One region of the Salinicola sp. LHM genome, then DNA from elsewhere that is predicted to be linked to it. Evidence: predicted binding sites of a transcription regulator. Region 1 holds the regulator's gene; the other holds the start of a gene.
What was found. The regulator FliA, encoded in region 1, starts transcription of late flagellar genes. The targets are predictions, from matches to a motif close to CTAAAGTTNNNNNNNNNNCNGCCGATA.
Positions count from the first base shown of each region.

Region 2: flgK (flagellar hook-associated protein FlgK) is a predicted target of FliA. The motif match lies at 3,746-3,772, and genes of this name have one in related genera.

Region 1 covers NZ_CP140261.1:1,995,881-2,011,393, forward strand. The annotation lists gene flhB (flagellar biosynthesis protein FlhB) at 60-1,223, shown strand; gene flhA (flagellar biosynthesis protein FlhA) at 1,220-3,304, shown strand; gene R5R73_RS09250 (flagellar protein FlhE) at 3,415-3,825, shown strand; gene R5R73_RS09255 (RNA polymerase sigma factor FliA) at 3,955-4,653, shown strand; gene R5R73_RS09260 (PqiC family protein) at 4,828-5,457, opposite strand; gene pqiB (intermembrane transport protein PqiB) at 5,454-7,106, opposite strand; gene R5R73_RS09270 (PqiA/YebS family transporter subunit) at 7,099-8,466, opposite strand; gene R5R73_RS09275 (calcium/sodium antiporter) at 8,863-9,831, shown strand; gene R5R73_RS09280 (ArsA family ATPase) at 9,858-10,799, opposite strand; gene R5R73_RS09285 (cory-CC-star protein) at 10,857-11,153, opposite strand; gene R5R73_RS09290 (carbon starvation protein A) at 11,140-12,897, opposite strand; gene R5R73_RS09295 (multidrug effflux MFS transporter) at 13,066-14,295, opposite strand; gene R5R73_RS09300 (cytochrome ubiquinol oxidase subunit I) at 14,868-15,513, shown strand, end outside.
Region 2 covers NZ_CP140261.1:2,243,945-2,259,457, forward strand. The annotation lists gene fliR (flagellar biosynthetic protein FliR) at 1-513, shown strand, start outside; gene flgL (flagellar hook-associated protein FlgL) at 719-1,951, opposite strand; gene flgK (flagellar hook-associated protein FlgK) at 2,021-3,685, opposite strand; gene flgJ (flagellar assembly peptidoglycan hydrolase FlgJ) at 3,813-4,901, opposite strand; gene R5R73_RS10455 (flagellar basal body P-ring protein FlgI) at 4,901-6,040, opposite strand; gene R5R73_RS10460 (flagellar basal body L-ring protein FlgH) at 6,046-6,717, opposite strand; gene flgG (flagellar basal-body rod protein FlgG) at 6,759-7,541, opposite strand; gene R5R73_RS10470 (flagellar basal body rod protein FlgF) at 7,610-8,377, opposite strand; gene flgE (flagellar hook protein FlgE) at 8,544-9,848, opposite strand; gene R5R73_RS10480 (flagellar hook assembly protein FlgD) at 9,913-10,614, opposite strand; gene flgC (flagellar basal body rod protein FlgC) at 10,644-11,054, opposite strand; gene flgB (flagellar basal body rod protein FlgB) at 11,059-11,478, opposite strand; gene flgA (flagellar basal body P-ring formation chaperone FlgA) at 11,783-12,517, shown strand; gene flgM (flagellar biosynthesis anti-sigma factor FlgM) at 12,633-12,908, shown strand; gene R5R73_RS10505 (flagella synthesis protein FlgN) at 12,943-13,395, shown strand; gene R5R73_RS10510 (histone-like nucleoid-structuring protein, MvaT/MvaU family) at 13,519-13,899, opposite strand; gene R5R73_RS10515 (sensor domain-containing diguanylate cyclase) at 14,456-15,355, shown strand.

The DNA.
Region 1 (15,513 bases):
CTTCTCTCCAAGCAGAATAGCGTCCAGGTATCCATCCCCTTTCGTGGCGGAGTGCGCGCTTGGCCGAGCAGAACGACAGCGATCAGGAAAAGACCGAACCGGCGACGCCCAGACGAATCGAGAAAGCGCGAGAAGAGGGGCAGGTCGCAAGGTCACGTGAACTCGCCACCTTCCTGTTGCTGGTCAGCGGTGTACTGGGCCTGTGGGTCATGGGCAACAATCTCTATGACGAGCTGAGCCTCGTCATGGAGCAGTCCTTCCTTTTCGATCACGGGCTGGCATTCGACAGCGCTCGGATGCTGAGCCACGTCTGGGTGCTGGGGCAGCATACGCTATTGGCGTTGCTGCCCCTGTTCCTGTTGTTCACGACCGCGGCGATCCTGGGGCCGACGATGCTGGGTGGCTGGCTGGTCTCGGCGAAATCGCTCAAGCCGCAGTTGGGTAAGCTGAACCCGTTCAAGGGTTTAAAGCGCATGTTCTCGACCCAGGCGTTGGCGGAACTGGCAAAGGCCATCGCCAAGTCGGTGCTGGTTGGTGGCGTCGGCGTGGCGTATCTTTGGTCGCAGCACGGTACGCTGCTTGGTCTCATGGAGATGCCGATCCAGCAGGCGCTGGCCACGGCGATGCGCTTGGCGGCCGTGGGCTGTGCGCTCATCGTGGCCTCTTTGATACTGGTCATCCTGATCGACGTTCCCTATCAGATATGGAGCCACAACAAGAAGCTGCGCATGAGCCGCGAGGACATTCGCCAGGAACACAAGGAGAGCGAAGGCGACCCGCACGTCAAGGGTCGCATACGTTCTCAGCAGCAGGCCATGGCGAGGCGTCGGATGATGAGCAAGGTGCCGACCGCCGACGTGATCGTGACCAACCCGACGCACTATGCCGTGGCGCTGAGCTACCAGCAGGATTCCATGTCCGCTCCTCGGGTCGTTGCCAAGGGGGCCGATCACGTCGCTGCCAAGATCAGGGAACTGGGCGACGAAAATCGCATACCGCGACTGGAAGCGCCGCCGCTGGCGCGTGCGCTGTATCACCATGTCGATCTGGAACAGGAAATACCTGGCGATCTCTACACGGCGGTCGCCGAGGTCCTGGCCTGGGCCTTCCGTCTCAAACAGGTCGAAACCGACGGCGGCGATGTGCCGCCAACGCCTCGCGACCTGCCCGTGCCGCCAGCGCTAGATGAAGCGGCGTCAGATTCTTCCAAGGAGAGTGAATGAACGCGCTCACCCAGTGGTTCGGTCAGCGCAAGTGGCCGGCTGACACACAGTTCAAGATCCTGGCCGGCCCTGTGCTGATCATCATGATCTTGAGCATGATGATCCTGCCGTTACCGCCATTCGCGCTCGATCTCTTTTTCACCTTCAATATCGCGCTGTCGATCATGGTGCTGCTGGTCAGCATGTTCACGGAAAAGCCGCTGGACTTCGCGGCGTTCCCGGCGGTCCTGCTGTTCTCGACGCTGCTGCGACTGTCGCTGAACGTGGCATCCACCCGTGTGGTGCTGATGGAAGGCCACGAAGGGGGCGATGCCGCGGGCAAGGTGATCGAGGCCTTCGGCGAGTTCCTGATCGGCGGCAACTTCGCCGTTGGTCTGGTGGTATTTTTGATTCTGGTGGTGATCAACTTCATGGTCATCACCAAGGGCGCCGGGCGAATCGCCGAAGTGGGCGCGCGTTTTACCCTGGACTCCATGCCCGGCAAGCAGATGGCGATCGATGCCGACCTCAACGCCGGTCTGATCGGCGAGGAAGAGGCCCGCAGGCGGCGAACCGAGATCAATCAGGAGTCGGAGTTCTACGGCTCCATGGACGGTGCCAGCAAGTTCGTCCGCGGCGATGCCATGGCGGGCCTGCTGATCATGGTGATCAACCTGATCGGCGGGTTGATGATCGGTGTGGCGCAGCATGGCCTGCCATTCGGTGAAGCCGTGAAGACCTATACATTGCTGACCGTGGGCGACGGCCTGGTCGCCCAGATTCCGGCGCTGGTGATCTCGACGGCGGCGGGCGTCACGGTGTCTCGCGTCAATACCGACCAGGACGTCGGTCAGCAGCTGTTGAGTCAGCTTTTCAATAACCCGCGGGTCATGTTCCTCGCGGCTGGCGTCATGGGGTTGCTCGGTCTGATCCCCGGCATGCCGAACGTCGTCTTTCTGCTGTTTGCCGTGATCCTGGGATCGCTGGGCTGGTGGATGTCCCGGCGCGAGCAGGTCAAGGCCGTGCGCGCGGTGGAAGAAAAGGCACCCCCAGCGGTACAGGAAACGCCGGAGGCGAGCTGGGACGACGTGCAACTGGTCGATACCCTGGGACTGGAAGTGGGGCACCGCCTGATCCCGCTGGTAGACCAGCGCCAGCAGGGAGAGCTGCTGGGACGCATCAAGAGTGTGCGCAAGAAGTTCGCCCAGGATGTCGGATTCCTGCCGTCGGTCGTCCATATTCGCGACAATCTCGAACTCAGCCCCAACACCTACGTGATCACCCTGAAAGGCGTGGAAGTCGGTCGCGCAGAGGCATTCCCGGGCAAATGGCTGGCAATCGACCCGGGCCAGGTTTCCGGAACGCTGGATGGCACCCGCACCCAGGATCCTGCATTTGGCCTGACCGCCTACTGGATCGATACGGCGCAACGGGAACGAGCCCAGATCTACGGCTATACCGTGGTGGACGCGAGTACCGTGATCGCCACGCATCTCAATCATCTGCTGCATGAAAACGCCGGCGACATGCTGGGACGCGCCGAGGTTCAGCAGCTGCTGGACAAGGTCGCGGAGCAGCAGAAATCGCTGGTGGAAGACGTCGTGCCCAAGCTGCTGGCGCTGACGACGTTGCAACGCATCCTGCAGAACCTGCTTGCCGAAGACGTCCCGATCCGCGACATGCACACGATTCTCGACGTGCTGGCGGAGTACGCGCCGCAGCAGTCGGATGCCAACGAGTTGACCGCGCTGGTGCGTGTTGCGCTGGGCCGGGCAATCACCCAACAGTGGTTCCCGGGACGAGAGTCGATGCATGTGATGGGGCTGGAGCCCCGCCTGGAGCAGGTCCTGGCGCAAGCGCTCAACAACGGCGGCGCGCTCGAACCGGGGCTGGCCGAAACGCTGATGCAGCAGACCGCCGCCGCGGTGGAGCGGCAGCAGAGCCGGGACGAGCCGACCGTATTGGTCGTTCAACACGGCCTGCGGGCGCTGCTGGCGCGTTTCCTGCGCCGCCAGATCAAGTCTCTGGTCGTGCTTTCCCAGGCTGAGATTCCCGACGATCGCACCTTGCGTGTTACCACGACCATCGGGGCATCGTCATGACTGCCGATCTTCGGTCGGTGAGAACGGGAGCCTTGTCGGCGATGCCGAGGGCGTCGTCTTTATCAAGAGCGTTTTCCCTGGCGCCGAGCGCGCGCTCAAAGGCCACCTGCATGCTAGTCGGTGCGATCGCCACCGGGGTGATGGTCTTCATGGGGGCGATCGCGCCGGCTTCGGCGGCCCAGAGCACTTGGGTAGGCCAGCTGCCGCGCCAGACGATCGTCGTGTCGGAGCGCCCCCTGGAAAGTGCGCCGATCACGCTGCCGCCGTCAGCGGAACAGGGCGAGATCACGAACGTTCGCTGGGTTTTCCAGACCGATACGCCAGCGCCGACATTGAAGACCTGGCTCTGCCATGGACAGCTCTGTCTACCGCTGGTTCGAGCGCGGGGGGAAACGCAGCGCTTTGCGGGGCGGGCCGCGTCCCTTCCATTCCGGCTGCGCTTCCTGTTGCCACCGGGAGAGCATGCCAATGGCAACCGGGTAATCTCCAGCGGCCAGCTGATCGTCGACTACCGTCAGTGACGCTGACAAACAGCCGAAATAGCCGCTGGAAAACTGGCAGTTTGCCGTCTTGGCTCGGCGGCCGCGCGGCATAATGGGATATAGGTCATGCGTCCCATGACCGTAAGGTGTTTTGCACGAGGCCATTCGATGTATACCGCACAGGGCAAAATCGATCAGCACGCATTGATTGAGCAGTACATGCCGATGGTGAGACGCCACGCGCTCTCCCTTCAGGTGCGCCTACCCGCCAGCGTGGAACTCGATGATCTCGTTCAGGCCGGTATGCTCGGCCTACTGGACGCCATGGGGCGCTACGACAATTCGCACGGCGCGAGCTTTTCGACTTATGCCAACCAGCGCATTCGCGGCGCGATGATCGATGAGCTGCGTAGTCGTGACTGGATGCCGCGCAGCGTGCGGCGAAACGCCCGGGCACTGGATCAGGCCGTGCGCCGGCTGGAGCAGCAGTTGGGGCGGGCGCCGGACGAACGCGAGATCGCCCAGGAGATGGGCATATCCCGGGACGACTACCATCAATTGCTGATCGATGCCAACAATGGCTTTCTGCTGACGTACGACGAGAGCGACACCGAAAATGGCGTCGCCACGGTTGCGGAAGGCAGTCTGCCATCGCCGCTGGAGGCACTGCTCGATGCGGACAACCGTACCAACGTGATGGCGGCGATCGATGCCTTGCCGGAGCGGGAAAAGCTGTTGCTTGGGCTCTATTACCAGGAAGAGCTCAATCTGAAGGAAATCGGTGCCGTGCTCGGCGTCAGCGAATCCCGCGTCTGTCAGTTGCACAGCCAGGCGGTAGCGCGTCTGCGCAGCCGTCTGAATCACTGATCGCCTGAATCACTCATCCTCTGGGCTCCCGATCGAGATCGGGCTCTCTGCCCACGCCAGAAACACCCGGCGGCTCCCGAGCGTCTATCGAGCCCGGCATGGCAGACGTTGTCTGACTACATGTCTGACTACGTTGCCATGCAGGTTCGATAGGCGCTTTGACGTTGGCGTTGCTCAATCGGCGACGGGCGACGTTGTCGAGACAGCGCGGATATCGTCGGCGATCTGACGCGCCACGTCGTCCCACACGGCACCGAGAGTGCGCACCAGGGCAGGATAGCCGTCGTCGCTCAAGGGTTGCGTGACCGCGAAGTGGCGCTGTGCCACCAGGTCGTTGCCCTCGTGGAGCTGCCATTCCCCCGATGCCACGGCCTGGCCGTCATAACGACCCTGGAACTGGTCGACACTGAGCGTCAGTCGTTGCGCGCCCGCTTCGCTGCGACTGGTATTCAGCACCACGACATTCGGCAAATCCGCTGCCAGCGATTGCCGCAGACGGCGTGTCAATTGCTGCCCCAGCGACTCGGCCCACAGGTTCTGGTTGGCCGCGTTGAGTTCGATATCGCTGGTCTGCATGACGATCCCTTCCTGGTCGAGGTAGCTGGCCACCTCGACAGGACCGACCGCCAGCGTGGCCGCTTGCGGAGAAGGTTCGCTCGCCTGCTGCGGACTGTCGGCCTTCGGCAAGGTATACCGGTTGGTCGGCGTCGACTGGGAGGCGCAGCCGGCAAACGCCGCGGCGGCGATCGCCAGCAGGACGGTGGCGCCAACTCGGCGCCAACGGGGCAGGGACGACTTCATCATTGGGGAGCCCTCGGCACGGGATCGGTTTTAACTTCACGGTCGAAAATCAGCGCGTTGGGTTTTTCGCTCAAGGTCTTGGCGACTGGCTGCAGATCCCGCGTCAGCATCTCCAGCTGCTTGAGCGTGTCATTCAACTGACGATACCCCGAAGAACCGGCAGAGAACCCATTCAGCGTGTTCTGCAGTTCCTGCAACGTGTCATTGAGGTTGCCCGGCAACTGCTGAGTCGCGGGGTCGGAGACGATGGAATTGACCGACTCGGCGATCTGGCGCACCTGTTCGAGCGTCTGCTGGGAGGTCTGCATGGTCTCGTCCAGGCGATCGAGAATCGGTTCGACCTGCAGTTCGTTGAGCTTGTCGAGCAGGTTGGAAACCTTCTGCTCGATCTGCGCGAAGCCGCCGGAAATGGTCGGGAACACCGGCTTGCCGTCGAACGTCATCGCCTCGTAGGGAGGCGCGTCGTCGCTGAAGTTGAGATCCACGAACAGCGCGCCCGTCAGCAGGTTGCCCGCCTTGAGCGTGGCTCGCAGGCCGTACTCCTTGAACATGGTCTCGAAGCGGTTCCGAACCTCCTGGTCGTCGATATCCGTATTGATATCCTCGTTGCTTTCCAGGCGCTGCGGTTCGATACGAACCAATACCGGAATCGCGAACTGGGTCAACGAATCGGGTTGGGGCGCGGTGAAGTGCCAGGGAACACTGACCACGGTACCCACCCGGACACCACGATATTCGACGGGCGCGCCGCGGCTGAGCCCACGAACGGTATCGTCGACCAGCAGCACGTATTCGATGTACTGATCGTAAGTGCCTTCGCGCGCGCTCTCTTCGCTGTTGTAGAGCGTATAGGTCGCATCCTGCTTGGCGGGATTGCCACGCGTGATGTCTTCCGGCACGCCAAAGGTCACGCCACCGCTGATCAGCGTCTCGAAGGAGTCCAGGTTGACGTTGACGCCCTCGGAATCGAGCTGCACGTCGATGCCTGACGAGCTCCAGAACCGCGTGGTATCGGTAACCAGACTGTCGTAAGGCGCCTGAATGAAGATGCGGTGGCGCATCTCCCGCTTGTCAGGATCGAAATCGGTACTCTCGACGCGACCGACGGTATAGCCCTGATAGGTGATGGGATCCCCGGCGCTGAGCGAGTTGCCCACCTGACTCACCAGATTGATGCGTAGGCCCGGGGCGTCGGGCGGCGCGACCGGCGGCTGTTCGAGAACGTCGAAGCTGTCCTGGGATTCTTCGCTCTTGCCCGGCGCGAGCTGGATGTACGCCCCTGAGAGCACGGTGTTCAGACCGCTGATGCCTTCGCGCCCGATACGCGGCTTGACCACCCAGAAGCGCGTATCGCTGTTGAGCATGCGTGCCGCATCGTTGGACATGCGCGCAGTGATGACGGTATGCGACAGATCATCCGACAGCCGCACGGCCTCCACGTGTCCGACCTGGACATTGCGCGTCTTGATCTGTGTCTTGCCGGCCTCGATGCCCTCGGCATTCTTCATGTTCAAGGTGATCAGCGGCCCGCGGCTGGAGAAATTGTCCCAGACCATCCAGGCGCCAATCAGGGCGGCCAGCAGCGGCACTATCCAGATCGGGGAGAGCCGCGACTGCGACACCCGTTTGGCGCGTTGCATCGAATCAGGCATCGTCGACTTCCTTGACAGGCGAATAGGGAGATTGCCGCTTGAGCGCGGCCGGCATGGGAGGCTGCATGTTGCGCGCGTCCCAGATCAGACGCGGATCGAAACTGATGGCGGCCAGCATGGTAAGGATGACCACGGCGGAAAAGGCCAGCGCCGCGGGCCCGGGCGTGATCGACAGCAGTGATCCGGCGTGTACCAGCGAGACCAGAATGGCGACCACGAAGACATCGATCATCGACCAGCGGCCGATCAGCTCGGTGATGCGGTAGAGCGTCTGGCGCTTGTGCTTGAAGCGGGATTCCCCGCTGCGCCGGACCGTGACACAAAGCCAGGCCAGCGCGAACACCTTGCCGATCGGCACCACCACGCTGGCGGTAAAGATGATCAGGGCAATGGGCCAGTCGCCATGGCCGAGAAAGATCAGCACGCCGCCGATGATGGTCGAGGGAGTCGAGTCGCCTAGCGACGTCGTGGTCATGATCGGATAGAGATTGGCCGGGATATAACACAGCGTTGCCGCAATCAGCAGGGCCCAGGTCTTCTGCAGGCTGTGCGGGCTCCGAAACCGCAACGGCTCGCCACAACGTGCACAGCGGCCACGGCCGAAGTGGCTGAGCCGGGTGACCAGCCCGCAGGTCGGGCAGCCGGTGAGATCCTGCTCGGCCGCCGACTGGCCGGGGCGACAGCCCTCCGGCGCCAGCGGCTCTCCAGCCAGCGAAAACCACATCCAATCGGTGTCGATCGAGCGAGCGGTCAGCAGCAGCAGCAGGGCGTAGACACAGAATGACCAGAACGACAGTCCTAGATCGATCGACGCCATGCCGGCGATCTTGATCAGGCTGACCAGCGTGCCGATCACGAAGACATCGGCCATCATCCACGGCCCCAGGTGCGAAAGCGCGCGCGCGATGCGGTGGCTACGCGGGAGCGGCCGACGTTGCAGCAAGCCGAGATGCAGCCAGATGACGGCGAGCAGATAGAAGGCAGGCAGCACGACGATGGTCAGCAGTACGAGAATGCCGACGAACGGTTCGTGCAACGATACCAGGCTTGCCGAGGTGTCGGTGAGCTGGATGGCGTTGCTGACGCCGCGTGCCTCGAAACTGATGAATGGAAAGCAGAGCGCGGCCACGAGCGCGATCAAGGCGCTGATGGCAAACGCGAGGCTGCGTTCGGCCGGACGAAAATGGCGATGGCTCAAGGTATGGTCACAGCGCGGGCAACTGGCTCGCTGGCCGGGTTGCAACGGCGGCAACGCGACCAGCAAGTCACATTCGTGACAAGCGCGAAGACGGCGTCGTGTACGCCGGGGCGTCAGGAAAGTCGCCTTTTCGGTGCCGTTGTCGTTGATGCCTGATGCCAAAGCAGTACCTAACACGGAAGCAGAATTGAGGAAGCGTCGCGCTGCGTAAACGGCCATCTTACTCGAATACATACGCGCATGCATGTTTATCGGCGGCCGTTTCGACGGCAATGCCGTCGCCAAAAAATACCCGATAGTTCAGTCGTTTGGACACTATAGTAGGTGATGAGGGCTTTGCCGAAGAAGTACAATCACCATTTCGTTTCTCTGCCGTGTTTGTCCGGCAGAATAGGAGGCGAGAAAATCGAACGTTGGCTCGTTCGTCCGCGAATCGGCGGGGGTGACGCCAAGCGATGAACGCACCAAAACGAACAGGCTCGGCCGTCAGGTCGACCGGGTCTGATAGAGACGACTGATAAAGACGACTGATAGTCAAAGGGGGAGCTCGACGTGTGGATGGCGCTTGGGGCCATTGTGGCCGGTCTTGTCGTACTGGTATGGAGCGCGGATCGCTTCGTGGATGGGGCGGCTGCCACCGCTCGCCATCTCGGGCTGCCGCCGCTGTTGATTGGCATGGTGGTGATCGGCTTCGGCACCTCCGCGCCCGAACTGATGGTCTCGGCGCTGGCGGCTGTCCAGGGGAACCCCGGCCTGGCCTTGGGTAATGCCTATGGTTCCAACATCACCAACATCGCCCTGATCGCGGGGCTGGTGGCGTTGATCAGCCCATTGACCGTGCATTCCCAGGTCATTCGCCAGGAGCTGCCGGTGCTCGGCGTGATGACGTTGATTTCGCTTTGGTGTCTCTTCGATGGCGTGATCTCACGCATCGATGCCGTCATCCTGCTGTTGCTGCTGGGTGGCTTCCTGGGCTACAGCATCTGGCGCTCGCGCCGCCCGGGGACGGATGCCTTGCAGACCGACGTCGAGGCCGATGCCGCAGGGCAGAACATGTCGCTCAAGCGCAGCGTGACCTGGACGCTGGTCGGGCTGGTACTGCTGATCATCAGTTCGCGTTTTCTGGTGTGGGGCGCGGTATCGATCGCCGAGGCGTTCGGCGTCAGCGATCTGGTCATCGGCCTGACTGTGGTCGCCATCGGCACGTCGTTGCCGGAGCTTGCCTCTTCCATCAGCGCGGTGCGCAAGAACGAGCACGATCTGGTGATCGGCAACGTGGTCGGATCCAACCTGTTCAATACGCTGGCGGTGGTCGGGCTGGCCGGCGTGATCCAACCCATCGGCGTCGATCCGGAAGTGCTGGTTCGGGACTGGCCCGTGATGGCCGCGCTGACCCTGGCTCTGCTGGTATTCGGCATCGGGATCAAGGGGCAGGGGCGGATCAATCGACTGGAGGGTGCTCTGCTGCTTGCCAGTTTCGTCGCCTACACCGCATGGCTGGTCTACAGCGTGGTCGGCGCACGGTAGATGGATCGGCACTAGCGGCCTGTCTTTCAGGCGTGAGCATGCCAGGGGGCCAGCCCGCCCAGCGCCTCCTGGAGAGGCGCCAGGTCGCCGCAGGAAGCGGGCGCATGAGGCTGGTGGTCGATGCGTATGCGCTCGCGGTCGGGGAACGACGTCTCGAGATGTTCGATCCAGGGGCGTTGTTCCTCGCGCCAGTTGGCGAGCCATTGACTGTCGACCTCGGCGGGCAGGCACTTGTTGATCACCACGGCACCGACGTGCAGGCCATGGCTTTCCAGCAGCTCGCGGGTGCGTGCGGTTTCCAGCGCCGGCAAGCGTTCCGGATTGGCGACCAGGATCACCGCCGAATGCGCTGGGCAGGTCAGGTGCTCGCGGGCAGCGGCGAGGCGCCCGCGGCGTCGCATCAGCGTTTCCTGAATAGGATCGTCGACGACCTCGCCGTCGCCGAGCCACGCCTTGTAGTCGCTGCGCACCTTGCGCCGGCGTTGCATCAACCCTTCCACCCAGGCGCCCATGATCTCGGGGAGCGCCAGCAAGCGTACCGTGTGCCCGCCGGGCGCGGTGTCGAAGATCAGCCGATCGTACTTATCGCCGGTATCCAGCAACAGGCCGACCAGGGCGTCGAACAGGGCGGCTTCCTCGGTGCCGGGAGCGTGTCGTGCCAGGTCGAGCTGGCGAAACACCGCCGCGCTACGCTCGCCGCTGACCAGAGGTCGCAGCGTGGCCTTGACCTGTTCCAGGTAGCGCTGCGTTTCATGGTCGGGGTCGAGTTCGACGACATCGAGATCGGCCTGCATGCGCGTTGGCGTCGGCCCCGGCGCGCGTCCGAACAGATCGGCCAGGTTGTGCGCCGGGTCGGTGGAGACCAATAAGGTCCGCCAGCCAGCCGCCGCGCAGCTCAGCGCATAGGCGGTGGCACAGCTGGTCTTGCCGACACCGCCCTTGCCGCCGAAGAAGAGGCTCTTGGCCATGGAAAACTCCTCGTTGGACATGCTTCTAGCTAACGGCTAACGGCTAACGGCTAACAGCTAACAGCAGCGGAAGCCCGCCAGGGGCGAACGCGGCATGCCCTGGCGTGTGTGCCACTCGTGGAAGCGGTCGAGCATGTGCGGGTAGAGCTCCAGGGTCATGTCGCTGGCGGGATTGGGGATGCCCATCATGTCGCAGAAGCACAGCAGCATGAAGAGATCCTCCTCATCCTGCAGCTCCCGGGCGATTTCGCGGCGATGCGGCAAGCTCAGGACCGCATCGTAACCCTGGATCGCGCGGTGTAACCGTGATCGCCACAGGGCGATCACGGAACCTTTGTCGTCAGCGTGACTCATCGGAACTCAGCGGTTGCTGCTGCGCAGCCACGTCACCCTGGCGGAAGCTGCGCGACGCTTCGAGCAGAATCCACAGCGTGAATACCATGATCAGGCTGCCGAAGGTGAACAGCAGCAGGTTGCGGTCGGCATCGCCGAAGCCCGACCAGGTGAAAATCACCTGTTGTCCCATGGCCCATAAGGTCATGACCAGCAGGAACAGCATGGGGGCCAGGGTGAATACCACCGGGCGGCCCTGGCGCTTGAGCCATACCGAGACCAGCATCAGCGTAATGCCGGCCAGCAACTGGTTGCTGGTGCCGAACAACGGCCATAGCAGGTAGCCACCCGAGCCGAAGCCGTTGGGGCCTTCCGGCAGGATGACCAGCGCGGCGCTGGTGACGACGGCGATGCTGGTCGCGACGTGCTTGCGAGCGATCACCGGCATGCCGTACTCGTTGCCCAGCTCGGCGATGATGTAGCGCATCAGGCGTACGGCGGTATCCAGCGTGGTAGCGGCGAAGCTCACCACGATCACCGCGATCAGGGTCGACCCCATGTGCTCGGGGATACCGAGATTGCCGGCGAGCTGCCCGGCGCCCCGCACGAACGAGCCCAGGCCGTTGGAGCCGGCCGCGGAAAAGCTCGAGTAGGTCGCGGTGAAGTCGGCGCCGGAGGCGAACAGAGTGCCCACTGCAATGATCGCGATCATTGCCAGCATGCCTTCGCCCAGGGCGCCGCCATAGCCGATCATGCGGGCGTCGGTCTCCTTGTCGAGCTGCTTGGACGTGGTGCCCGAGGCGACCAGGCCATGGAAGCCGGAGATCGCCCCGCAGGCGATGGTGATGAACAGCAGCGGGTACCAACTGATGTCCGCTTCGCTGTTGACGCTGGGTGCGGTCATTTCCGGCGCGCCGAAGAGCAGCCCCAGATACAGCAGCGCCAGGCCGACCACCAGCTGGTGCGAATTGATGTAATCGCGCGGTTGCAGCAGCTTCCAGACGGGGAGCGTCGAGGCGATGTAGACGTAGACCATCAACACCACGATCCACACCAGAAAGGCCATCGAGGTGCCGTTGAAGCCACCGACGACCGGCGCGTCAGGGCCACCGAACCAGCTCACGAGGTCGAACTGCAGCCAGGGCACTTCGCTGGCCAGCAGCACCGCACCGTACATCACGGCCAGAGCGATCACCGACGGCAGCAGCATCGAGCCCGAATGACGATAGACGCGATAGCCGATCCACACGGCGAGCGGAATCTGGATGAAGACCGACAGCACGCTGGCCGGAAAGGTAATGAACAGCTTGGCGATGACCCAGGCGAAGACCGCGTTGACCATCAACACCAGGATCAAGATGATGAACAAAAACAGCAGCTTGGCACGCTGTCCGATCAGCCGGTTGGCCAGCGTGCCGATCGAGTGGCCCTTGTGGCGGTTGGAAAGCACTACCGCCCCGAAGTCATGCACCCCGGCGGCGAATACGGTGCCCAGCACGACCCACAGGATGGCCGGCAACCAGCCCCAATAGATCGCGATGGCCGGCCCCACGATGGGCGCTGCACCAGCTACCGAGGTGAAATGGTGGCCCCAGAGAATCCACTTGTTGGTGGGGACGTAGTCGACGCCGTCACGATAGGTGTGCGCCGGGGTTTGGAAATCGGCGTCGAGTCGGTAGATGCGTTCGGCGATGAACTTCGAATAGAAACGGTAGCCCATCGCGAAACACACGGCGCCAAACAGGGCGATCCAGATAGCGTTCATGCGCGTTCCTTGATTGTTATGGCGAGCGTGGAACGGACCACGCCCACGTGCGTTGTTGTGGTACGTCTACCCTACCGAAGAAGAGTGGCGCGCTCCGTTAGACGAACGCATCAGGCGCGAAGGGTGTGGTGGTATTCGAGGCGTCCCGCCGGCGCGGTAGGCAAGCGATCAATGATGCGGCTGGCGATCGAACCGCAAGGCGCTCCTCAGCGCGATCTGGCCGATGATGGCAGCGGTGGCGAGCACCACGGCTGCCGCCTGCGCCGGGTTGTCTCCCAGCCCGGCAAGCCCGGTGCAGAGCGCGCCGATACCCATCTGCGCGAATCCGTAGAGACCGGCCGCCGAGCCCACGACCCGAGGATTGACGCCGACGGCCAGCGTCAACGCCGTCGGCCCGGTCATGCCTACGCCGAAGGTGAACAGCAGCATCGAGGCTTCGAGGGTGACGACCGAAGTCCAGCCGGCGAGCACGACGGTCAGCATCGATAGTCCGCCGGCCAGGCTCAGAAAGCTGGCCGACAGCATCAGTCGAACCAGCCCGACACGCTGGATGGTGCGGTTGGTGATGAAATTGCCCAGCGAAATGCTCAGGATCAGCAGCGAAAGATAGTACGCCACGTGGCTTGCCGGCTTGCCCAGTTGTTCGACGAAGATGAACGGCGCCGAGGCAACGAAGGCAAACATCGCGGTGGTGACACAGCCGCCGCCGATGGCGTAACCGATGAAAGCCGGCGAGCGGATCAGCGTTCGGTACTCATGCGCCAGGTTGGGCAGGTCGACCCGGCCGCTGGGCTTCGCCGTCTCCGGCATCAGCCGCCAGACGAACAGCAGATTGCCCACGCCCATCAGGCAGAGCGCCAGCAGCACGGTACGCCAACCCAGTGTGGTAGTCAGCAGGCTGCCGATGAGCGGCGCCATGGCCGGTCCGATGGCCACGACCAGATTGAGCACTGCCAGCCGCTGTACCGCACGGTCCGGCGCAGCGGTATCGCGGATCATGGCGCGCCCCAGCGCCAGCCCGGCGCAGCCGCCGAAGGCCTGAAAGAACCGCGCCGTAATCAGCGTCTCGACGCTTTGCGCCTGCCAGGCAACGATCCCCGCCACGCTGTAGATCAGCATGCCCAGCATCAGGGCCGGTCTTCGACCCAGGGCGTCGGACAGCGGTCCGTAGAAGAGTTGGCCGATCGCCAGCCCCAGAATGTAGAGACTGATGGTCAATTGCATCTGAGCGTTGTCGGCGCTCAGCGCCTCGCCGGCAATGGGCAGTGCCGGCACGAAGATATGCATGGCCAGCGTACCCGCCAGCGTGATGAGGACCAGCATCCATAGTGCTGGCACCGCGCGTGCCGGCGTGGCTTGCGTAGCGGAGGAAGATGTCGATGTGGCGGGGTCGGTCACGAAGCGCCTCGTGAAGTGACGGTGGTTGGCGAGCAATCGAATAGCGCAGTAGCCATTAGGACCTTACTCGATTCGGCTTTGTATGACTATTTGACCAAAGCCTTTGCGTCTGACTGGAGCGCCCGCACATCGTCGAAACGTTTGCTTATCGTCGGAAAGAGCCCGGTTCGCGAACGCCGCGACGAATAAGGGAGTCCGCGTGGGCCAGCGAGGCGGGCGAGGACCGGGTCGGATAAGCCGATTCAGTCCTGTCAGGCTGACAGATTGTCGCAGAGATGAATTCCACCAGGGTCAGAACGTCGCACTCGACAAGCCTCAAGGCCGGCCGCAAGCCCTCGCCACTGGCGCCTTCCGGCACTATTGCCTAGGTTGTCTAGCGAGCAAAAGGGAAAGGTCGACGCTGGCATGCGACATCGGGACACGGCGGCCGACTGGAGCACTTTCCTTATGATGTAAAGCGATGTTAAGCATCGACGGCTGCAATGGCCGTTCGACGGGCAAACAGAACGAAGAAACACCTTCCGTCGGGGCATGAGGGAACCGCTGCCCTGAACGCTCGTGAGGAGTCAGCCATGGCGTTAGATCCTATCTTGCTTTCACGATTGCAGTTCGCTTTCGTGGTTTCTTTTCACGCGATCTTTCCGGTCTTCACGATCGGTCTCGCTTCCTACGTGGCGGTGTTGCAAGGTCTCTTCGTCGCGACAGGCAACACGGTCTGGGATCGTCTGGGTTTGTTCTGGACCAAGATCTTTGCCGTCGTCTTCGGCATGGGCGTGGTTTCCGGCATCGTTATGGCGTTTCAGTTCGGTACCAACTGGAGCAACTTTTCCCAGTTCGCTTCGAATTTCATCGGCCCGATGCTGAGCTACGAGGTCATCACTGCGTTCTTCCTGGAAGCGGGGTTCCTCGGGGTGCTGCTGTTCGGGCGTCACCGCGTCTCGCCATCGGTGCATTTCTTCGCCGCCTTGATGGTCGCGGTCGGTACCTTCATCTCGGCATTCTGGATTCTGGCGACCAACAGTTGGATGCAGACGCCGCAGGGCTACGAGATTCGCGAGGGCATGGTGCATGTCACCTCCTGGATCGAGGCCATTTTCAATCCTTCCTTCCCGTATCGCTTCACGCACATGGCGATGGCGGCGTTCTTGACCGGCGGTTTCGTGGTCTGCGGCGTCAGTGCCTGGTTCCTGCTGCGGCGCCGTGACGTGGAAGCGCACA
Region 2 (15,513 bases), 250 kb from region 1:
GCCGTGGTGCAGACTGCCGGCGAGTTCATCAGCATGCAGATGGGCCTCGGGTTCGCGACCTTCTTCCAGCCGGATGCCGGCACCAATACGATGGTGCTGTCGCGCCTGCTGGAAATTTTGACGCTGCTGATGTTCCTGGCGATGAACGGACACCTTATCACGATCGAAATTCTCGCCTGGACCTTCGAGGTGCTGCCCATCGGCTCGACCTCGATCGATGCCAGCTTTGCCGAAACGCTGGCCCGCTGGGGCGGCACCATTTTCTCCTCCGGCCTGCTGATGGCGATTCCCATCGTCACCGCGCTGCTGTTGATCAATCTCTCGCTGGGCATTCTCAATCGTGCATCGCCACAGCTGTCGATCTTTTCGGTGGGTTTCCCGATGACACTGACCGCCGGCCTGGTGCTGATTACCGCACTGATTCCGGATATGGGAGGCTTCTGGAGCGATCTGTTCGAACAACAGCTTCGTTTCATGCAGGGCATGATCGAACAGATGGCCGGCACGCCCTGACCCGAGATCACAACGGGGCCAATCTCTCCCCGAACTCCTTTCCAATATTCGAAATCGCCAACCGACGGCTCACCCAAACCCAGACAAAAGGGGCGCATCCTGCAGGATTCGCCCCTTTGACTTCGAACCGGGCCGTTAACGGCCCGATCCGTTGGCGATTGAAATCCGACGCCGCGTCAGGTCGAACGTCGCGTCAGACCAAACATCACATCAGGTCGAACAACGAAGTCCCCTGCAAATCGACGAAGGCTTTCTGCGACGCCTGCAACCCCACCTGCCGCAGCACATAGTCCGAAATGGCGGTGGTGTAATCCAGATCGATCAGATCGCTCTGGGTCTGGGTGTAGCTGATCTTGCGATCGCCCCCTACGGTATCGAGCGTGTCCAGCTCGTTGAGTCGAGCACCGACGGACGCGCGCACGGTCAGCACATTGTCCAGTGCGTTATCCAGCTCCCGGCTGGAGGTCGACAGCGTATTGGCGAAGGCCGCCTTGTCGGCGTCGGAATCCAGCGGGTTCTCGAGGGCAGAGAGCATGTTCTCCAACGTCCTAAAGACGTCGGGCTTCATCTCAGAAGCCGGGCCCACCGCGAGCGTATCACTTGGCTCGGGCGTTCCTTCCAGCGTCAGACGGACGCCGCCGAATTCCAGAGTGGCACTGGTGCCGTCATAGGTACCTGTCTTGCTGACACTCGGGCCGCTAATCGTATAGCCGAAAGTGCCGTCACCATTATCGCTGAACGAAATAGCGTACTCGTCGCCGTAGCCATCGGCGGTCGTGTCCGTCACCTGGGGGCCAGTGAAGGTCAAGGTGCCAGTATTGCCGTCGCCAGCCTTGGCCAAGTAACCAGCGCCGGCCGCCACGCTCTGGAAGACCTCTTTCCCGGTGTTGCCGACGTCCATCATTCGAGAAGAGTCGACCTTCTGCTGGCGAACCGCGCCGGAGCCATCGTATTCTACGTACACCTTCTTGGGGTCAGAGTCATTATCCTCGACCTTGACGAAGGGCGCGGAACTATCCTTGTAACCGCCGAAGAGATAGCTTCCGTTACCGTCGGTAGAGTTGGCCTGCCCCAACAGCGCCTCGTAGACGCCACGCAGCTCCGACGCCTGGGACTGGCGGTCGGCGTCGCTCAGCGTGCCATTGCCGGCCTGGATCATGAGCTCCTTGGCTCTCGTCAGAGCATCGGAAACACTGTCGAGAACGCTCTCTTCCTGGCTCAGCGAGTTGCGCACCGTCACCCGGCTGTCGCTCTGCTGGGCATTGGTGGCCAACGATTGCGATACCCCGACCGCCCGCGATGCAGCCTGTGGGTCGTCGGAAGGACGCACCACACGCTTGCCGGAAGCGATCTGCTCGCCGACTTCCATGAAAGCGCCCTGCTGGCGGTTCATCGAGCTGACACTGCGCTCAAACATCATCACGGTGCTGACACGCACGGCTCTCTCCTCCAAGGCACCCGATCAGGTGCACTCAATGATTATTCAAAAACGGCGCTTCGACAGCTCTCAAGCGCGCAGCCCCAAAATCGTATCCAGGATGGCCGAACCCGCTTCGATGACCTTGGCATTGGCCGAATAATACTGCTGATATCGCATCAGGTTGGCGTACTCTTCGTCCAGGTTCACGCCCGAGTCGGCCTGCTGGTAAGCGTAAAGCTGATCGCTCAGCCCCTGCTGGGTCGTCAGGTTGGCCTCGGTGATGGCCGCCCGGTTGCCCACATCGCTGACCAGCGAAGCGTAGCCGCCACTGAAGGTCGCACTACCGCCAACTAGCTTCTGATTCTGCAGGTCGAGTAACGCCAAGGCATTGCGGTTGTCACCGGAGTCACCGCTTTCCGAAGCGGCGATCTGGCTGGTATCGCTCAACGCGAGATCGAAACCGGCGGCCGCATTGCGCGTCGGTTGGACCAGGAACGTATCCCCTTCGGCAGGAGTATCCAAAGAAGGTGTCAGCGTAACTCCGCCAAAAACCAACTCACCATCATCATTCAGCTCGATGGTGCTGTCCTCGCCAGTGGAAAGATTTTCTAAAAGATACTCATCTCCTCCCTGGTATGTGAGACGGTAATCGTCGCTGCTGACGCCACTGTAATCACGTAACTCACCCGCATCGACGTCGACGGGATCGTCCCCGGTGAACCGGATTTCCATCTCCGCCGTACCGGCGTTATCGCCGCTAGCATAGACCGTAGGTGAACCCAGCGAAAAGAAGTCCTCCCCCTCCAAGCCATCAAGATCAAATCCCTGCTCCTGCAAGGCGTTGAAGCTTCCCCCCAAGGTCACCGCCAACTGACCGAGCTGGTTCTGAACGCTGTCGAGGGTTTCGCTACGAAAGCTCAACAATCCACCCAGTTCACCGCCTTGAATGACGGATTCCTTGAGTGGCGAACGCGAGCCGGCACCATCTTCGTAGGCGATCGTGATATTGGAAGGATCTTCATCGCTCTTGACGGCGACGAGATCGAAGGACTTGTTGCCGGCGACCAGCGGCGTGCCGTTGGATAGCGATACCTGGTAGGTCGAACCATCCTGGACCTGCACGTTGACGTCGACCAGCTCGCCGAGATCACTGACCAGCTTGTCGCGTTGATCCAGCAGTGCGTTGGGCTCCTCGCCGCTTCTGGCACGGGCCAGCGTCACCTGCTTGTTGAGATCGGCAATCTGGTCGCTGAGATTGTTGACCTGGGTGACCACGTCGCCAATCTGGCCGTTGATGCCCTCACGCATGTCGCTGAGATAGCCATCGTAAGCACGGAACTGTGCGACCATGCTGCGAGCGCTGCCCAATACCCCTTCGCGCGCGGCTGCGTCCGAAGGCGCACCGGTCAGATCCTCGAGGCTGGAGAAGAAATTCTGCATCAACGTGGTCAGACCGGAATCGCTGTCCGCCAGCAGATCGTCGATCTGGTTGACCTGGCTCTGGTAGGTTTCCAGGGCCGACTCGCGGCTATTGACCTGATTGAGCTGCGAACTGATATAGCTGTTGTACTGGCGCTGGATGCCGTCGACGCTGACGCCGGAACCGCCACCCTCGCCGCTGCTGTTCTGTCCCAGCAGCGTCAACTGTCGGCTATAGCCATCGGTGTAGACGTTGCTGATGTTGTTGCTGGTCGTCGAGAGCGCATTCTGCGCCGCGCTCAAACCGCTAAGGCCAATCGAAAACAGGCTCATATCGCTATCCCGTGAAACGCCATGACGATGCTGGCGATGTCCGTGCAAGGTTATGATTTTTATCGGCCGCGAAAGCCGCTTCTTGACCCCTTCAGACAGCGATTTCGCAACCAATTGTTAACGCCGATCAGAAAATCGCCGTGGGCAGATCGTCGGGGCCGAACGGATTGCCGGCATTACTCGCAGTCGCCAGCAGATCGCGACCTGCCCCGGCTTCTAGCGTGCCCAACTGCGCCATGATGCCGCGAAGCTTCTCGGCATAGCGTGGATCCGTGGCATAACCGCCCTGCTGCAACGCCTGAGCCGCCTGGTCGGGTGTCGAAGCCGCCACGACCCCCTGATAGCGAGGGTTGTCGCCGATCAACCTGGCGTAATCGTTGAAGGCATCGGTATAGGAGTCATAGACGCGGAAGCGATCGACCATCTTGACCGGCCGCCCGTCGACATACTCGGTGGTGGTGATAGCCGTGGTGTCGCCCTGCCAGGACTGTCCGGCCTTGATACCGAAGAGATTGTGGCTGTTGCCGCCGCTGGCGGTGGGAATCTCCCGCTGCCCCCAGCCGGTCTCGAGCGCGGCCTGGGCCAGAATCAGCTCGGCCGGCACGCCCGAGGACTGTTCCGCCTGCCTGGCCGGACCTGCCAGACTGTCGAGGAAGGCGCGGACGTGCGCCGGACGATCGTCGGCCTCGTCTCCCATCAATGTCGATGTCGATGTCGATGTCGATGTCGATGACGAGCCGTTGGCCGTGGCAGCGCTGGCAATCTCATGCCGTGACAGATCCGGCGCAAATCCCGGCGTGCGAAGGCCACCATGCAACAGCCGTGGCGTACCCCGCGGAATGCCGGCGATCAGGGCCGAGGCATCGTCCCCCGTAGCGCCCGAGGCGGCGGGCAGTGCCGAGGTGCCCGGCAGGCCGCTACCCTCGAGCTGCGCCACCAGCTGATCGGCAAGCCCCAGCCCCTTGCCCGCCAGCTGCTGCGCCCACTGCTGATCCTGCATCGAGCGCATCATGTCCATCTGATTGCTATGTAGTAGACCGGACTGGGGGCTGGCATCGCGCATGCTCTTGAGCATCATCTGCAGGAACACGGCCTCGAACTGGCGCGATGCTTCCCTGAGACTCCCCTGCGGCGAGTTGGCCGCACTGTACTTGAGCTTCTGCACGCTCTGGACGTCGAGCGCAAACTGCCCCGAAAGATCGTTGGTGATCGCCATCAGATGATATCCAGCTCGGCGTTGAGCGATCCCGCGGACTTCAACGCCTGGAGAATCGACATCAGATCCTGGGGAGAGGCGCCCAATGCGTTCAGCGCGTTGACCACATCCATCAGATCGGCACTGGTCTGAACCATCTGCAGCGCACCGCCCTCCTGCTGTACGGTGATGTCGGCGTTGGGAACGACCGTCGTGTTGCCACCAGCCAGCGCATTGGGCTGACTGACCTGGGGATTGGAATCGATGACGATCGACAGGTTGCCGTGGGCCACCGCGGCACGATTGAGCGTGACGGTGTCCGACAGCACCACCGAGCCGGTACGCGCATTGACGATTACCTTGGACGGGCCACGCTCGGTAGTGACGTTCACTCCCTGCACGCGAGCCAGAAAGGTGACGCGATCATTGTCGTTGGCCGGCAGCTTCAACTGCACCGTGCGTCCGTCGAGCGCGGCGGCGACCGGCGCGCCGAACTCCTGATTGATCGCCGCGACCATGCGTCGGGCATTCTCGAAGTCGGCATTCTTGAGGAACAGATCCAGCGTGCCACTGGCGTCGCCCAGTCGCATCGGCACTTCCTGCTCGACGAGACCGCCTCCGGGAATACGGCCCGCGGCCAGGTGATTGACGGAAACACTGCTGCCCGCCGCTTCCGCCCCGGCGCCGCCGACGTAGACGTTGCCTTGAGCCAGCGCGTAGACGCGACCGTCCGCCCCCTTCAACGGAGTCATCAGCAGCGTGCCGCCGCGCAGGCTGTCGGCGTTGCCCATCGATGACACGGTGATATCGATCTCCTGCCCCTGGCGGGAGAACGGCGGCAGTCTGGCGGTCACCATGACGGCCGCCACGTTGCGCAGCTGCATGTTGGTGCCCGCGGGCACCGTGACGCCCAGCTGCGATAGCAGGTTGGTGATGCTCTGCCCCGTGAACGGCGCCTGAGTGGTCTGGTCACCCGTTCCGTCGAGACCGACCACCAGGCCATAGCCGACCAGCTGGTTGTCACGTACGCCGGCGAAATTGGCCAGATCCTGAATGCGCTGCGCCTGGGCGCCCAGACTGAACAGCAGGATCGCCAGGAACAGAAGCGCTCTGGCCAACGGCGAGCGACGCAACTGGAATGAACGAAACAGAGCGGACATAGGCATCAGAACGGCGAAATGTTGAGGAAGAAGCGCTGCAGCCAACCCATGGTCTGCGCTTCGTTGATATAGCCATCACCGACATATTCGATACGGGCGTCGGCGACCTGCGTCGACTGCACGGTGTTGGAACCGCTGATCGCGCGTGGATTGATCACGCCGGAGAACCGGATATATTCGGTGCCCTGGTTGATCGCGATCTGCTTTTCCCCGCGAACCTTCAGGTTGCCGTTGGCCAGCAGATCATAGACGGTCACGGTAATCGTCCCGGTAAAGGTGTTGTTGGCATTGGCGCCCCCCGAACCGTTGAAGATGTTCTCGCCTTCGAGGTCCATGCCATAGTCGCTCAGTTTATCGAGAGGGTCCGGCACCAGCGTCGGCGTGAACGTCGCCGAACCGTCTCGTGACGCATTCGCCGCCGAGCTCTTGCTGGCACTGACCTGTTCGTCGAGCACGATGGTGATGATGTCCCCGATCTGACGCGGACGGCGGTCCTCGAACAGTGGCTGGAAGCCGAAGCGCGCCTGATAGATCGAGCCGTTGGCCTGCGTCGGCGGTGTCGACGGTATTTCCACCGGGGACGAATTCTCGACCACGGAGTGGCGCGGAATCTGGGCACAGCCAGCCACGATCAGCACCAGACAGAGGCCGGTCAGCATCAATACCCTGCGCCACATCGTGGACAATTCTGCGGTCAGCAACACGCGCCTTCCCCGGTTTATAGCTGTGTCAGACGCTGGAGCATCTGATCGGATGTTTCGACGGCCTTGCTGTTGATCTCGTAGGCGCGCTGCGTCTCGATCATGCTGACCATCTCTTCCACCACATTGACGTTGGAAGTCTCGACGTATCCCTGATAGAGCACGCCGGCCCCATCCAGACCGGGGTTGAGATCGTTACGCGGACCAGAGGCGTCGGTTTCCAGGTACAGGTTCTGGCCGATGCTCTGCAGCCCCGTCGGGTTGATGAACGTGGAGAGCATGATCTGCCCCACCTCGTTGCTCTGGGAAGTCCCCGGCTGCATCACGGAAACCACGCCATCCTGGCTGACAGTGATCGACAGCGCGTTCTGCGGGATCACGATCGGTGGATCGACCGGATAACCGCCCGCCGTCACCAGCTGGCCGTTCTCGTTGACCTGAAAGCTGCCGTCACGGGTGTAGCCCGTGGTGCCGTCCGGCATCTGCACGGCAAAGAAGCCCTTGCCGTTGATCGCGAGATCGCGGGAGTTCTCGGTATTCTGCAGACCGCCCTGGGTGTGCAGCCGCTCGGTGGCGACCGGACGCACGCCCGTACCGACCTGCATGCCGGATGGCAGCGTATCGACCACCGAAGATTGCGCACCGGGCTGACGCACGTTCTGGTACAGCAGATCTTCGAAGACGGCGCGAGACCGCTTGAAACCGTTGGTCGAGACGTTGGCCAGGTTGTTGGAAATCACATCCAGCTTGACCTGCTGCGATTCCAGGCCGGTCTTGGCCGTCCATAAAGACTTGATCATGACAAAACCTCATTGTCGGTAAGCCAGCCAGCGGCCAGCCTCAGCTGGTCAGGGTCAACTGGTCAGGGTCAACTGGTCAGAGAAAGCAGGCTGTTGGCGCGTTGTTCGTTCTCGTCCGCGCTTTCGATCACCTTCATATGCATGTCGTAACGTCGAGCGCTGTCGATCATCGAAATCATGGCGTCGGTGGCGGTGACATTGCTGCCTTCGAGCGCCCCGGGAACCAGACGCAGGGTATCGTCGGCCGGGATCGGCGCCGCCACGTCCTGCCCCTGGGCCGGTGGCATCCGAAACAGGCCGTCTTCGCCACGCACCAGATTGTCGTTCCCCGGCGCGACCATCTTGAGACGCGCCAACGGCGCGATCGCATCCGGGTTCTGGCCCGGCTCGAGCACGCTGATCGAACCATCCGGCGCGATCGTCACGTCGCCCCCCAACGGTACGACGATGGCCTGGCCGTTGTCGGAGAGCACCGGGTTGCCGAGCGATGTCAGCAGGCCGGTGGAATCGACCTGGAGGTCGCCACGGCGAGTATAGGCTTCGCCGCCGTTCGGCGACTGCACCGCCAGCCAGGTATCGTCGCCCTGCAGCGCAACATCGAGACTGCGCCCGGTGGTACTGATGGTGCCCGGCGTGAAATCGGCGCCCGGCGTCGTCATCATCGAGGCAACGCGGGTCGGCAGGCGCGCCTCGCCTTCCACCGGCACGGCACGAAACGCCATCAGCTCGCCGCGAAACCCGGGCGTGCTGACGTTGGCCAGATTGTTGTTGACCACCGATTGCTGCGCCATCGTCTGGCTCGCGCCACCGCCGGCGGTGTAGAGAATTCTATCCATGCCCTATGCCTTTCATATCGGCGCCTTTCATATCGGCGCCTTTCGAAACCGTGGCTATTGAAACAGTGCTTGCCGAAATCGTATCTATCGAACCCGGCCTATCGAAGCGGGATCGTTGCCGGCCGACTCGCGACCGGCAACGCCAATGCTGTTGGCGACAGAATTATCAGCGCAGCTGCGCAATCTGATCCATGACTTCGGACTGGGTACGGATCGAGTTGGTGTTGGCCTGGTAGTTGCGCTGCGCAATGATCAGGTTGACCAGCTCCTGCGTCAGATCGACGTTGGAGGCCTCCAACGTTTCGGACTCGATCGAGCCCAGCGTGCCGGTACCTGCAATGCCCAGCAGTTCGTTACCGGAAGCCGCCGTCGCCGCGAACAGGTTGTCGCCGGAAGGCGTCAAACCCTCGGGATTACGGAAGGTGGCCAGGGCAATCTGGCCAAGATCGACGGTCTTCTCGTTGGAATAGTTACCGACGATGGTGCCGTCGTCAGCGAAGCTGATGCCGACCAGCGCACCGGCGGAATAGCCATCCTGTGCCAGGCTCTTGACGGTGGAGTCACCGGCGAACTGCGTGCTGCCCGCCATGTTGAAAGTGGCGTTGATCTCCTGGACACCAGTGCCTAGCTCATTGTCAGTGAACGTCAGATCGGGCCAGTTGACCGGATTGTCCGTTGTCAATTCGCCGTTAATGGTTGCGAGCTTGCCGGAATTGTCGAACTCCAGAGTCAGCGCGGGGTCATCCGCCGTCAGCACACCATCGAGCGCCGTACGTGCAGTCCAGGTGTTGTCGTCAACACTGGATTTCTGGAAATAGAGCGTTGCGTTATGCTGCGCGCCCTGGGAATCGTAGACGGTGAAACTGGTGGAGTAGTTGTAGGCGATCGGGGTCTGCGCAGTCGTATCTTCGGCGTTCTTCGCAGTCAGGCTGTTGTAGAGCGTTGCCGTCGAGGTATCGTCGGCGACCGTGGCGGAATCCAGGTTGAGCAGGATGTTGATGCCGGTGCCGGTGGCGCCCGTCGCGCTGGCCGGCATGTCGGCCGCCGGGATGTTGAGCACGCCCGGCTGGCCGCCGGTAACGACACCGGAGTTGACGTCGGTGGCATCGGCCAGCCCGTATCCCATCAGCCGCGCACCCTGGGCATTTTCCAGGTAGCCGTCCGCGGTCATCGTCAACTGGCCGTTACGCGAGTAGCCCACCTGGCCTTCCTGCTGGAAGCGCAGGAAGCCATCACCGGCGATGGCGATATCCAGGTTGCGCCCGGTGGCTTCCAGGCTGCCGCTGCTGAAGTCCTGCAGAATGCCGGAAACCCGGGTACCCAGGCCGACGGCGCTGTTGGCGAAGACGTCGGAGAACTGCACCGAGCCGCTCTTGAAGCCTTTGGTCTGCGAGTTGGAAATGTTGTTGCCGATGACATCCAGCTGCTGGGAAGCGGCGTTGACGCCGCTCAATGCCTGTGAAAAGCCCATGATTCATCCCCTACGTTTATCGGTTGCGTACGCTCAAGCGGTTTCGTGTCGTCAATGCTTTTGCTCAGAGAATCTGACGCACTTCCGAGAGCGCCACGGGATCCCGAGCAGGTCCCAAGTCCAGTTGCGGTCCACTGGCATCCTGGATCACGCCATTGACCAGGGCGTAATTCAGGGCTGCCGGTGCGTATGTCTCGTCTCCCACCGTCGCCGTCAGAGAGGCGGTATAGATACTGTCGGTGGAGGCCTTGGAACCATCGGCCAACTGACCATCCCAGCTGAAGCTGTGCACGCCGGCCTCGAGCGGACCGGTGGAGAAGCTGTCGATGATCTCGCCGCTGGGACCGCGAATATCGATCTGCAGATCCTCGACGGCGCTGTCCAGATTCACGCCGATCGGCGTCGCGACAACACCTCCCGTGTCATCGGTCGCCCCCACCAGAACCTCGTTGCCCGGCACCATGACGCCCTGCCCGATCAACGCCGTCGCCTGCAGGGCCTGCCCCGCATCGATCTGGTCGTTGATTCTGGTAAGGCTGTCATTGAGCTTTTCGATACCACTGACGGTACTGATCTGCGCCAGTTGCGCGGTCATGTCCGAGTTTTCCATCGGACTGGTCGGGTCCTGATTCTTCAGTTGGGTAACCAGCAGCGTCATGAAGCGATCATTGAGCTCGCTGCCGGATTCCATTCCCGTAGTGGCACTGCTGGCGGCCGTGTCATTGATATTGGCTAGCGTACTGCTACCGATCACCGGACTGGACATGACATCTCCTTGATGTGGCCCGACACCGATCAGCCTTCGCCGATGGTGAGAGTTTTGGTCATCAGCGTCTTGGCGGTATTCATGACCTCGACGTTGGCTTGGTAAGAGCGGGAGGCTGCGATCATGTCGACCATCTCGTTGACCGGGTCGACATTGGGCATCTGCACATAGCCCTGCTCGTCGGCCAGCGGATGCCCCGGGCGGTACTCCATGCGCATCGGCGCGACGTCGTCCTCGACCACGCCGGTGACGCGAACGCCGCCCGTGCCGCCGCCCTGCTGGCTCAGCGCCTGGAACATGACCTGCCTGGCGTGGTAGGGCTCTCCGTCCGGCCCGGCGACGCTATCGGCATTGGCGAGGTTGCTCGCGGTAACGTTCATGCGCTGCGAATTGGCCGACAGCGCCGAACCGGAAATATCGAATACACTGAACATGGACATCGTGTTACTCCGGCTGCATGGCTTTCTTCAGCCCCTGGATCTTGCGGCTGACGAAAGTGACGTCCGCCTGATAGCGGAGCGAGTTGTCGGCAAAGGCCGAGCGCTCCCGATCCATATCGACCGTATTGCCATCGAGGCTCGGCTGATCGGGAATGCGGTAGAGCAGGTCCTGAACACCCGACCCGCCTGACGCCTGCCCCGGAATGTGTCGAGCGGATGTCCGAGCCAGCGACAGCCCGCCGGAGCCCTCGCTGCGCCCCTGCTCCATGACCCGATCCAACTCTGCGCGGAAATCGAAATCCCGCGCCTTGAAGTTGGGCGTATCGGCATTGGCGATATTGTTGGCCAGCACCTGCTGACGTTCTGCGCGCAGATTGATGGCCTCCTGCTGGAAGCGCAGCGCGTTATCCAACTTGTCGAACATGCCGTGCACCTCGGATGGCGTTCGCTGGAAAATTGACAGGATGGAGAATAGCGGCGGGCGGCGCGATTCAAACCCGTAAACAGACCGTCAATTGCGCGCCATTTTCATCAATGCTCGATGGCGAGCACGCCTACAATCGTTTTCCAATGTGGGGGATTGCGTCCACCGGCTTGCCATGTCGGGACGCCCCGGCCCGGATCCATGATCTGGTTCGGATTTCCAGAACCGCCCCGCCGAGACCCGCGAACAGCCCGAGCTCCGTGACATGCGTGCCGACCCGACTGAAGCGTTTCCGCGAAACCGGTTGAAACATCGACCGTCCCGCCAGCTCGTGTTCCGAGCCGGCGCCGTCACGCTGATGGCGCTGCTTTTCGCGCTATCGTTGCTGCCGCTTCCCTCGATCGCCCGCGCGGCATCGGCGGATGAACCCTCCGACGCCGTCGTCGCCAGCGTGCGTCAGTTCCTGAAGGAGCGCACTGCCTCTCTCGGCGACCAGGTGACGATCGATATTCGGGAAAGCGACGTCGATCTCGGCGACTGCGCGACACCGCAACCCTTCCTGCCTCGCCCCGGAGTGCCTCAGGGCCGGGTTACGGTAGGTGTTCATTGCGACAGCGACGGCAGCCGGACGCGCTATCTGCAGGCCACGGTTTCGGCGATAGTTCGCCACCTGGTCGCACTCCAGCCGATTGATCCCGGTCAACGGATCGATGCGACGATGCTGGATTGGCAGGAGGCGGATATTTCCCGCCTGCGCCGCGGCTACCTCGATGATCTCGACCAGGCGGTCGGCAGGGTTGCCACGCGACGCATCCCGACCGGAGCGACGCTGACCGACAACATGATCAGAAAGCCGTGGATGGTGAAACGCGGTGATACGGTCGTACTGACCGCCGTGGGCCAGGGGTTTCGCATCAGTCGCAGCGTCGAGGCGCTGGATAACGGTGAATTAGGCAGCACCATTCGCCTCAAGACGGAGGATGATCAGATTCTACAGGGAAGAGTGACGGGACAGGATCGGCTGCGCGTCGACCTGTGAGCCGTCCAGATAATTTTTTTAACAAATCTCTGTTCGAATTTCGTTCAGCTTCCGCTGGCCTTGCCGATAACGTAAGCAAGTACGTGATTGTGCATCCAGCCATGAGGTAATGACCTTGAAAATCGATCAAACGCAACCGCTGACTCGCCCGACCCAGAACGAGGCCGCCGAGCAGCGCAAAAGCGCGGAGTCGCTGGGAGCCGCCAAGACGACGGCCGGTTCCAGGACGACGCTGAGCCAGATCCCGCGGGGCGACGAGAGCGGAGACATCGACACTGCCCGTGTCAACGATATCCGCCAGGCGATCTCCGAAGGCCGGCTCGAACTCGATACCAGCAAGATTGCCGACGGTCTGATCCAGAGCGTTCGTCATATGCTGGGTGAGCAATAATCCCTGACTTCAGGCCCAGTGCCAGGAATTCTGCATGACGCCAGCTGAATTGATTGCCGAACAACATGCCTTGTTGGAAAGGCTCGTGGAAACACTCGATGCGGAGGCCGGCTGTCTCGGCGCTGGCAGGGCCGACGGGGAACGTCTCGGTGAGCTGGCAGCGCTGAAGCAACAGCAGTTGAATGACCTCGATCAAATCGAGAGTCTCCGGCGAGAGCATCAGCAATCGCAAGGATTCGGCATGGGGAGCCGCGGTGCGGAGCAGTTTGCCCAGTCACTGGACAGGCAGGAAACCTGGCAGCGGATTCGAGAACTGGCAGAGCGGGTCCGTCGGACCAATCGCCTCAATGGCCACATCATCTCCACACGGCTGGAGCACAATCAACAGGCCATCGATTTTCTGAATCGTGCCATCGGGGGCAGCGTCTACGGCCCCAAGGGCGAGTCGCGCCACAACGGCTTCGGCGGCATCAGCTCCAAGGCTTGAGGTTCGCTTGAGGTTCGAGAGCCGCTAAATACGAAACCCTCCGCCGTTGTATCTCGGCGGAGGGTTTTGTTTTGACCAAGCGCATGAAAAAGCGCCCAAGCGCATGAAAAAAGGAAAAGGCGCTTAGTCTTCCGTCCTGACGACCCAGGACTCGACGGTATCGCTGCCGTGTTCGTCTTTCCAAGCCTTCAAGGTCTTGTGATTGCCGCCACGTGTCTCGACGACTTCCCCGGTGTTGGGGTTCTTGTAAATCTTGAGCTTGCGCTTGCGGCGGCTACCGGCCGATCCGGTCTGCGCAGCAGCGGGCTGAGCGTTGTCAGCTTTCGGGTTCAACAATTCAATGACGTCACGCGTCGTCTTGCCATACTCCGCCATCAGAGCTTCGAGTTTCTCCTTGAACTCGAGCTCGGACTTCAGACGTTGATCACCCTCCATTCGCTTCAGCTCTTCTTCAAGCTGCTTCAGGAGCTGTTCTTTCTTGACGTAATCGCTAAGTAGAGACATTCGTTGGTCCGTTGCGGGTAGGTTTAAGCGTGTGCATTATTGCGGATATTTAAAAACTTTCAAGTCTTAGCGAGAGGTTTTTTAAAGCGCAGGGATTACCAGTATTTATTTAACTCCCGGCTCGTTAATGACTTAGCGTAATATCGACCTTCCGGCATCGCAAAGTTGGCGTTTCTTTTATCGGTTGCCGGTCCCGTTATTTACGTCATCTCCATCCCGCTTTGCAAGGAGAAAACGCCCCGATTAGAACCATCGCCGTTATGGAGTCTGAGGGACGTTATCCGAGGAGCACGAAACCCGAGATCCCCGCAGCAAATAGTGGTGAATAAGTGTGCTCTAAATGAATGATATCTAATTGGTTATGCGTATCGAGAGTGAGCTACAATTTCCCGCCCTGCCGTCGCTATTGAACGGAAGACTCGCTTCACTTCAGGCTTCATACGAATGGATTCGATTTCCGGCTGTCTGACGACGCCAGGCGTTTTCGATGACCAGGACATCGGTTCAGGACATGACAAAAAAGAAAAGTCGCTTATCGACCCGTACGATAGTGGAATTGGCTGGCATCTGGCTGGGTTCCTCTCTGTTGATGCTGGGCGCGGCTTGGCTGGTTGGCGCCGGCGGGCCATTCTTGATTGCCGTGCTGGTCTGCCTCTTCAGTGGGCTGTCGGGCCTGGTTGCCAGTTTCTGGCTATTCAATCTTCGACTGCTGGCCCCGGTCAGGCGGCTGGCAGATCACGTGCGCTTTGTGCATGAATTCCGCGACACGCCGCGCGACACGCCGCAGCAGATGCCCTTCGATCTTTCCCGCCGCTCCGACGCCGTGGGCTTGCTGACGCGGAACCTGCAGAAGCTGATCGAAGAGTCGAGAAGTGACCACGCCGCTCTGCTGGAACAGACGCTGAACGATCCACTGACCGGACTCGGCAACCGGCGCATGCTGGAAAGCCAGCTCGACGTGCTCATCCCTCTCAGCCGTCGCCTGAGCTGCACGGTGTCGGCGATGATGATCGATGTCGATCACTTCAAGGCATTCAACGACCACTACGGCCACCCGGCCGGCGATGTATGCCTCGTGGATATCGCTGGCGTGCTGAAAGACACCTTCCGTCGAGAAACCGATGTGGTGGTACGCCTGGGTGGCGAAGAGTTCCTGGTACTGCTGATCAATGCCGACAAGGACGAAGCCTGGGCACTGGCCGATGCCATGCGCGCCATGATTCAGGCGCTGGGCATTCCTCACGAATATTCCTCGGTGGCTTCCGTGGTCACCGTCAGCGTCGGGGTGGCCACCAGCCCTCATGGCTTGCTGGTCGATATCGACGACATGATCGCCCATGCCGATGAGGCGCTTTATGACTGCAAGGCCCGGGGCAGAAACCAGGTGGCATCCAGGCTGATGGGGGCCGACACTACGCTCGAGGGATCTCAGCCGTCCATCGAATCCACGGCATGACCCGTTCGAGACAACAATCTTTGAAACAACAATCTTTGAGACAATAATCTTTACAGCAGAATACTGTATATAAATACAGTCTTTCTTTACCTTATCCTCATCGACGTTACCGATACCGCCATTGCGGTTATAGTGATTTTTGCGCATAAGCGCAAAAA